Regions from separate parts of the Pseudomonas sp. Marseille-Q5115 genome, predicted to be linked through region 1. Evidence: predicted binding sites of a transcription regulator. Region 1 holds the regulator's gene; the other holds the start of a gene.
The links. The regulator FliA, encoded in region 1, starts transcription of late flagellar genes. The targets are predictions, from matches to a motif close to CTAAAGTTTNNNNNNNNNNNGCCGNTAA.

Region 1 (4,418 bases):
CGAGCAGGCTACGCTGTGGCGCAAGCTGCAACGCATCGGCCTTTCCGGCCCGCTGGCGCGCGACCTGCTTGGCCAGGTCGAAGATATCGCCGAGCCGCGTCACGCCTGGCGCATGCTGCTGGCCCACCTGGCCCGGATGATCTCCACACCCGAGGCCGAACCGCTTGAAGAGGGCGGAGTGATTGCCATGGTCGGGCCGGCCGGCATGGGGAAAACCACTACGCTGGCCAAGCTTGCCGCGCGATATGTGCTTAAATACGGCGCGCAAAATATAGCATTGGTAAGCATGGACAGTTTCCGCATTGGCGCCCAGGAGCAACTTAAAACCCTCGGCCGTATTCTCAACGTGCCGGTTACCCACGTCGATCCGGGCCAGTCCCTGGCACAGGCGCTGGAACCGCTGCTGCGCAAACGCGTGGTATTGATCGATACCGCTGGCCTGCAAGCCAGCGACCCGGCACTCAAGCTACAGCTCGAAAGCCTGGCCGGGCGGGGCATCCGCGCGCGCAACTACCTTGTGCTGGCAACCACCAGCCAGAAGCAGGTTTTGACCGCGGCCTACCATAGTTACAAGCGTTGCGGCCTCGCAGGCTGTATCCTCACCAAGCTCGACGAAACGGCGAGCCTCGGCGAGGTATTGAGCCTGGCGATCAGCCACGAGCTGCCGGTGGCCTACCTTACCGATGGCCCGCGTATTCCGGATGACCTTCATTTGCCCCGCAAGCATCAGTTGGTCAGCCGCGCGGTGAGCGTACAAATGCAGGAAGAGCCCAGCGAAGAGGCCATGGCCGATATGTTCGCTGACCTCTACCACAGCCCCAGCAAACGTGCGGGCTGAGGGGAATGAACATGAATGAATGCATGCGCAATTGGTTGCGCGACAGCGGGTCCGAAAGGCCGCTGTTTGGCTTGGAACCTACCTTCACCACACGCTGTGCCAGCTCGCCGAATGGCTTGTTCGATGGCGAAGCGGGCCGTGGTGCAGCCAGCGTCTCAGTGACAGGGTAAAGAACGAATGGGCAGCATGCATCCCGTACAGGTGATCGCGGTGACCGGCGGCAAGGGCGGCGTCGGGAAGACAAACGTGTCAGTGAACCTATCGCTGGCACTGGCCGAACTCGGCCGGCGGGTGATGCTGCTGGACGCCGACCTTGGCCTGGCCAACGTCGACGTGTTGCTGGGGCTCACGCCCAAGCGCACGCTCGCCGATGTGATCGAGGGCCGTTGCGACCTGCGCGATGTGCTCTTGCAGGGGCCGGGCGGGGTACGCATCGTACCGGCGGCCTCGGGTACCCAGAGCATGGTCCATCTGACCCCGGCGCAACACGCCGGCCTCATCCAGGCCTTCAGCGAGATCGGCGATAACCTGGACGTACTGGTGATCGACACCGCGGCCGGTATCGGCGACTCGGTAGTGAGCTTCGTGCGCGCCGCCCAGGAAGTGCTGCTGGTGGTGTGCGATGAGCCCACTTCCATCACCGATGCCTACGCCTTGATCAAACTGCTGAACCGCGACTACGGCATGAACCGCTTCCGCGTGCTGGCCAACATGGCCCAGAGCCCGCAGGAAGGGCGCAACCTGTTCGCCAAGCTCACCAAGGTAACCGATCGTTTCCTTGATGTAGCGCTCCAATACGTAGGCGCGGTGCCGTACGACGAAACCGTGCGCAAGGCCGTACAGAAACAGCGGGCCGTATATGAAGCGTTCCCGCGCTCGAAATGCGCGCTGGCCTTCAAGGCCATCGCTCAGAAAGTCGATACCTGGCCGCTGCCCGCCAACCCGCGGGGGCACCTGGAATTCTTCGTCGAACGTTTGGTACAGCAAACCAGTGCGGGGCCTGTCTCATGAGCGCCAGTGGATACCGGATGTACAACAACGCCTCTCGGCAGTCGCAGCAGCATGAGCTGATCGAGCGCTATGCGCCTCTGGTCAAGCGCATTGCCTATCACCTGCTGGCGCGATTGCCCGCGAGCGTACAGGTCGAAGACCTCATCCAGGCCGGCATGATCGGCCTGCTCGAGGTGGCCAACAAGTACGACTCCAGCAAGGGCGCGAGTTTCGAGACCTATGCCGGTATCCGCATCCGCGGCGCGATGCTCGACGAAGTGCGCAAAGGCGACTGGGCACCGCGCTCCGTCCACCGCAACAGCCGCACCGTGAGCGACGCGATTCGCAAAATTGAAGCGCGTACCGGTCGTGAGGCTAAAGATCACGAGGTTGCTGCCGAACTCAAGGTCAGCATCGAGGAATATTACTCGATGCTGAACGATACCTTGGGCAGCCGGCTGTACAGTTTCGACGACCTGTTGCAGGACGGCGAGCATGAAGGCCTGCACGAGGGCGGCGCCAGCCACAGCGGCGAACCCGCGCGCGGGCTGGAGGACGAGCGCTTCCAGGGCGCACTGGCTGACGCCATTGCCAACTTGCCCGAGCGGGAGCGCCTGGTGCTGTCGCTGTATTACGACGAGGAACTGAACCTCAAGGAAATCGGTGAAGTACTGGGGGTGAGCGAGTCTCGTGTGAGCCAGTTGCATAGCCAGTGCGCGGCGCGTTTGCGCAGCCGCCTGGGTGACTGGCGCGCCCGCTGACATCGCTGGCCCGGGGGCTGGCCCGCAAATTTTTCAGAGAGTGCTGGAACGGTGCGGCGGCAATGTGATATCACCGCCCGCCACGCCTGCTCAGGCAGTCATGCAGGTACAGGTGTAAACGGATTCGATTGACTGCGCGTCCCGGAGTGGGCGCGTTTGAGACTGCTTGGAGGTCTACTTGGACAAGAACATGAAAATCCTGATCGTTGACGATTTTTCGACGATGAGGCGGATCATTAAAAACCTGTTGCGCGACCTGGGGTTCACCAACACCTCGGAAGCGGACGACGGCAATACGGCTTTGCCCATGCTGCAAAGCGGCGCCTTCGACTTCCTGGTAACCGACTGGAACATGCCGGGCATGACCGGTATCGAGTTGCTGCGCACCGTGCGCGCAGATGAGCGTCTCAAGCACCTGCCAGTGCTGATGGTGACCGCTGAAGCCAAGCGTGAACAAATCATCGAAGCGGCCCAGGCTGGCGTCAACGGCTATGTGGTCAAGCCCTTCACCGCGCAGGTGCTGAAAGAGAAGATCGAGAAAATCTTCGAGCGCGTCAACAGCTGAGAGGCCGCACAGGGGGCGCTATGGAGTCCAGTAATCTGCCGTTGGGGGACTTCGAGTCCACCCTGAAAATCCATGCGCGTCAGTTGGTGGAGAGCCTCGAAAAGGGCCGCTTCGGCGACGCCGTGCAGTTGATTCACCAATTGAACCAAACGCGGGACCGTGGGCTGTACCAGGAAGTGGGCAAGCTTACCCGCGAATTGCACAGCGCTATCGTCAACTTCCAGATCGATCCTCGCTCGCCCAAGGCCGAGGAGGTTTCGCAGATCACCGATGCCACCGAGCGGCTGGACTACGTGGTTCGCCTGACCGAGAACGCCGCCAACCGTACCATGGACCTGGTGGAGCAAAGCACGCCGGTGGTTCATGGCCTGGCTGAAGAGGCTCGCGCTGTGCGCGCCGACTGGCAGCGGTTCATGCGCCGCGAGGTGGATGCGGGCGAGTTCCGCGAGCTGGTAAAGCGCGTGGATGGCTTTCTGCAACGCAGTGAAAGCGATGCCACGGCTATCTCGGCCCATCTCAACGACATCCTGCTTGCACAGGACTATCAGGACCTCACCGGCCAGGTGATCAAGCGCGTCACCGCGCTGGTGACTGACGTGGAGTCCAACCTGCTCAAGCTGGTGCTCATGGCCAGCCAGGTAGACCGCTTCGCGGGTATCCAGCATGACCCTGAAAGCCTGCTGGACGAAAAAATTACTGAAAAAGACCTCTCCCGGGGTGAAGGTCCGCAGATTCATGCCGATAAGCGTGAAGACGTCGTATCCGGCCAGGACGATGTGGATGATCTGCTTTCCAGCCTGGGCTTCTGAGCCTGGTCTGGAAGCGTCATCGAACCGGCGCTGAATCGCGCTATCCGGGCCGGATGCCACTTACAAAATTCCAGGGAGCACCCAAATGAGCTTCGGCGCCGATGAAGAAATCCTCCAGGACTTCCTGGTAGAGGCCGGCGAGATCCTCGAGCAGTTGTCCGAACAGTTGGTGGAGCTGGAAAGCCGCCCCGACGACGCGGATCTGCTTAATGCGATTTTTCGTGGTTTTCATACCGTTAAAGGCGGCGCCGGCTTTCTCCAGCTCAATGAGCTGGTCGAATGCTGCCATATCGCCGAGAACGTGTTCGACATTCTGCGCAAGGGCGAACGCCGCGTAGACTCCGAGCTGATGGACGTAGTGCTTGAAGCGCTCGACACCGTCAACAGCATGTTCGGGCAAGTCCGCGAACGTGCCCCCCTTACCCCGGCTACCCCGGAGCTGCTTGCTGCCCTGG
Region 2 (4,418 bases), 4.0 Mb from region 1:
CACACCAGTGTGTTCGTGGGGCAATCGGGCGTGGGCAAGTCTTCGCTGGTGAACACGCTGCTGCCCGACGCTCAGGCGCGGGTAGGTGCGCTGTCGGACTGGTCCGGGCAAGGCACCCACACCACCACCACGGCCAAGCTGTTCCATTTCCCGTTGGGGGGCGACCTGATCGATTCGCCGGGCATCCGGGAGTTCGGCCTGGTGCACGTGAGCCGGGACGACGTGGAAGCGGGCTTTATCGAGTTCGCCGGCTTGCTCGGCCGCTGCCGCTTCCGCGACTGCAAGCACGACCGGGAACCCGGCTGCGCCCTGTTGCTGGCGTTGGAAGATGGGCGCATCCACCCACAGCGGATGCACAGCTACCGGGCTATTATCGCCAGCTTGCCTGAAGAGCGGTACTGAGCGACCGCTCCCATCGTTGTGACGCTGTTTCGCGGGCTACGCTCGCGAAACAGACCTACAGCTGCTTGCCCGCCGGTGCTTCCATCTTCAGCGCGCCGCTGTCAAAGATGTTGAGCTTCTCTCGCAGTTCGCGGGGCTGAACCGTAGGGTTCTGCCCAGCTACTGCAGCTGCCGCTGGCGGAGCGACGGGTGCCGCTGCCCCAGGTGTACCTGGTGCTGCTGCCGGCGCGCTCGGTGCGGCCGGCGGAGTCGCCTGGTCACCTTCTGGCTGTTCGCCTTCGATGTCCCGCTGTGCCTTTTTGTTAAGCACAATGATGTCGATACGACGGTTTACCGGGTTCAGTGGATCCTTGCGATCAAACAGCGCAGATGACCCATACCCCACTACTCGTGCAATCTGCGGCTCCGGATAGCCACCGGTTACCAAGGCGCGGCGTGCGGCGTTGGCGCGGTTGGCCGACAGCTCCCAGTTGCCGAAGTCCGCGCTGGCCGCGTAGGGCTTGGCATCGGTATGGCCACTGATACTGACCTTGTTCGGCACTTCCTTGATGGTGTCTGCCATCGCCAGCAGGATATCTTCGAAGTAGGGCTTGAGCCGCGCACTGCCGAGGTCGAACATCGGTCGGTTGTCCGCGTCCATGATCTGGATGCGCAGGCCGTCCTGAGTGATCTCGAACAGGATCTGATCCTTGAATTTCTTCAGCTGCGGGTTTTCGTCCACCTTGTTCTGCAGCTCTTGCAACAACAGCTCGAGGCGGTCTTTCTCGATCTTCTCGGCGATATTCTCCGCCTGCTCTGGGTTCACGTCAGTCTGCGCCTCGGGCCGTGGCGGCGTGTCCTTGGTTTCCGGGTTGAGCGTGTGGTCCGGCGCCAGTTGTGGCGACCCACCAAGGTCGATCACATATGGCGAGCCGCTTTCGGTAAAGCCGATCGGGTCCTTGAAGTAACCAGCGATAGCGAGCTTCTGCTCGGGCGTGGCTTCAGACAACAGCCACAGCACCAGGAAGAAGGCCATCATCGCGGTTGCGAAGTCGGCGAAGGCAATTTTCCAGGCACCCCCGTGGTGCCCGCCGCCAAAGCGTTTTACCCGCTTGACGATGATCGGCTGATTATTTTCCATGGCTTAGCGACCGCGTACTGCTTGTTCCAGCTCTGCGAAGCTCGGACGGTGTGCCGGGTAAAGCACTTTGCGCCCGAATTCCACCGCCAGGGTGGGCGGCATGCCGGAAGCCGAAGCCACCAGCGAAGCCTTGATAGCCTCGAACACGTTCATCTCTTCCTTGGCATCGTGAGCCAAGGTGGAGGACAACGGGCCGAAGAAGCCATACGCCGCGAGAATACCAAGGAAGGTACCGACCAGCGCCGCGCCCACGTGGCCACCGATGGCGGCCTTGTCACCGTCGCCGAGCGAGGCCATGGTCACCACGATCCCCAACACTGCTGCCACGATACCGAAGCCTGGCAAACCGTCGGCAATGCCCTGCACCGCGTGTGAGGGGTGCTCGAGCTCTTCTTTCATGCTCAGCAGCTCCATGTCGAACAAGCCTTCAAGCTCGTGGGGAGCCATGTTGCCCGAGGACATGATGCGCAGGTAATCGCAGATGAACGCGGTCATGCGGGCATCGTTGAGTACCGCCGGGTACTTGGCGAAGATAGGGCTGGCTGCGGCATCTTCGATGTCGCTTTCAATCGCCATCATGCCTTCGCGGCGGCTTTTGTTGAGGATCTCGTAGACCAGGCCCAGCACTTCAAGGTAGAAGGCGTGGGTGAAACGAGACTTGAACATCTTCAAGGATTTCTTGAGGACGATCATGGTCATCGAGCCAGGGTTGGCCTGCAAAAAAGCGCCAAGGCAGGCGCCACCGATGATCAACACCTCGAAAGGCTGGATCAGGGCCGCGATTTGCCCGTGGGAAAGGACGTATCCGCCGAGTACGCTCGCGAACACGACGATCATGCCGATAATTTTAGCCATAGGTCAGGACACTTCGAAACGTGGAAAACTTGGCACGGGGCCGTCTCAATCTCTGCTTCTACCTATCGGCAGACCTGCGCCAGACTATAGTGACGATTCGTGAGGTTTGTACGAAAAGTCATCAAGCGAAGGGCAGGCGCGGAAAAAACGAAACGCCCGCGCGGCTGAGTAACTGTGAATCATCGTTGTTGAGGCAGTATTGACGCAGCATGGCCGAATGCAGGCACTTTGCGTATAAATCTCAAAAACCAGTTCGAGCGAGCAATTCCTTCTATGTCAGCAGTCCGGCAGCAGAACATCGACGCATGGGTGAAAACGCTCGGCAATGTCCGCATTCCAGTACCCCGGGACAGCCACCAGCGGGTGTGTACCGTTCTCAGCGATAGCCGCAGCTCCCTGCGCGACATTGCCGAATGCATGCAGAACAGCCCGGCGCTCGCCTTGAACGTAATCCGCGAGGCCAACCTGCAGGCCAGCGGCAGCCTGGTGGAGCCTGCGGAAAGCCTCGAAATCGCGCTTAACCGCCTCGGCCTTAAACGCACTGAAGAATTACTCACTCGCGTGCCCGCGCTGGATCCCGCAGATATTCCATTGCCGCTTCGCCAGTTGCAGCTGGTGAGCCAGCACGCCACCCAGCAAGCCAGCGGCTTCTTCGCCGCTCGGCTGGCCAGGCTGTGGCAGGAGATCCATTGGGGCAGCCTGCTGTTTCTTGCACCGCTGTGGCCCCTGGCAGTGACCGAGCCGAAGCTGTTCGAAGAGTGGGACCTGCGCGTGCTCCACAAGGGCGAAGACGCCGCCCGGGTGGAGCACGAGCTGTTTGGTGTACGTGTGCTCGACCTGTGCAAGGCGCTCGCCGACTACTGGGGCCTGCCTGCCTGGGTGCGCCAGGGTTATCGCACCCTTACCCAGGAACGCCGCTCATTGGCCAAGGCCATGCTGATCGCGCGCGAAGAGGACCCGCTGCGCCAGCAACATCAGCTGGATGCAAACCCCGAGCTGTACCGCTGGCTGAACCAGCCCGCCAATACGGTGCTGCTGGCCAATGGCCTGGCCCTGGCGTGCGAACAGGGGTGGGGCACCCCGCATGTGGCACGCTGGCAACAACTGCTTGCACTGTACACCCAGGCCCCTCTGGAGCAGACCCAACAGCAGTCCCATCTGCTCGCCGTACAAAGCGCCCGTACCCATGCAGCCGAAGGCGTTTGGCACCCCGCGGTCACCTTGGTATGGCCACCCGACGAACGCCGTGTGCACGCGGGCCTGCTGCCGGTCCCCGGCCCATCCCAGGAAGCGCTGGCACTCTGGCGGCAGCATTGCCAGACCCTGCTCGAGGAACCAAGCCCCTTCAACAACGCCATGCACCTGACCGGCGTTGCCATGCAGGCGCTGGAAGCCTGTGGCATGCGCCGCATTGCCCTGCTGATGGTGGACAAGGCACAAGCCAACCTGCGGGTTCATCAGGTGTTCGGCCTGCCCAAGGCGGCAGCCGATCTGAGCATGGTGCTTGCACATGCGCCGCTGTTGCAGCGATTGGTAGAGCGGCCGGGGCAGCTACGCCTCACGCCGGAAAACAATGCCTCGCTGTCTCGGCTGATCCCGGCCAGCCTGCGGGTGATGTTTCGTGGGGAGCATTTGCTGCTGCGCTCCATCAGCAGCCAAGACCGCGTGCTGATGCTGGTGCTTGCCGACCAGGGCGGCTTGCGCATGGCCGATACCAGTGTGCAAGCCTTTACCAAGACGGCCCAATGCATCGAGCGGGCGCTGACCGTGTTCAGTAACCGCAGCCGCTGAGGGTTGCGCTACAATCGTGGCCTTCTGTCAATTCTTGGGGACGCTTGCATGGCTGACTTCTCTGGTCTGGGGCTGGTGATCGAACCCGCCGACCTGGCGTCGCGGCTGAATGTGCCCGGGCTGGTGGTGGTCGATCTCACCAGCGCCGAACGCTATGCGGCCGGGCATATTCCTGGTGCACGGTTCGTGGCACCGGCGCGCACTCAATTGGGCAAGCCGCCTGCACCGGGCCTGTTGCCCTCCATCGACA

Region 2: a site for FliA is predicted at 2,440-2,467, ahead of motA (flagellar motor stator protein MotA). Genes of this name have one in related genera too.

What each region holds. Positions count from the first base shown of each region.
Region 1 covers NZ_CAKAKI010000001.1:992,675-997,092, forward strand. Annotated here, with positions in the region: gene flhF (flagellar biosynthesis protein FlhF) at 1-838, shown strand, start outside; gene fleN (flagellar synthesis regulator FleN) at 1,016-1,849, shown strand; gene fliA (RNA polymerase sigma factor FliA) at 1,846-2,589, shown strand; gene LG385_RS04745 (chemotaxis response regulator CheY) at 2,780-3,154, shown strand; gene LG385_RS04750 (protein phosphatase CheZ) at 3,175-3,963, shown strand; gene LG385_RS04755 (chemotaxis protein CheA) at 4,049-4,418, shown strand, end outside.
Region 2 covers NZ_CAKAKI010000001.1:4,959,783-4,964,200, reverse strand. Annotated here, with positions in the region: gene rsgA (small ribosomal subunit biogenesis GTPase RsgA) at 1-402, shown strand, start outside; gene motB (flagellar motor protein MotB) at 458-1,522, opposite strand; gene motA (flagellar motor stator protein MotA) at 1,526-2,377, opposite strand; gene LG385_RS22780 (HDOD domain-containing protein) at 2,651-4,168, shown strand; gene LG385_RS22775 (rhodanese-like domain-containing protein) at 4,217-4,418, shown strand, end outside.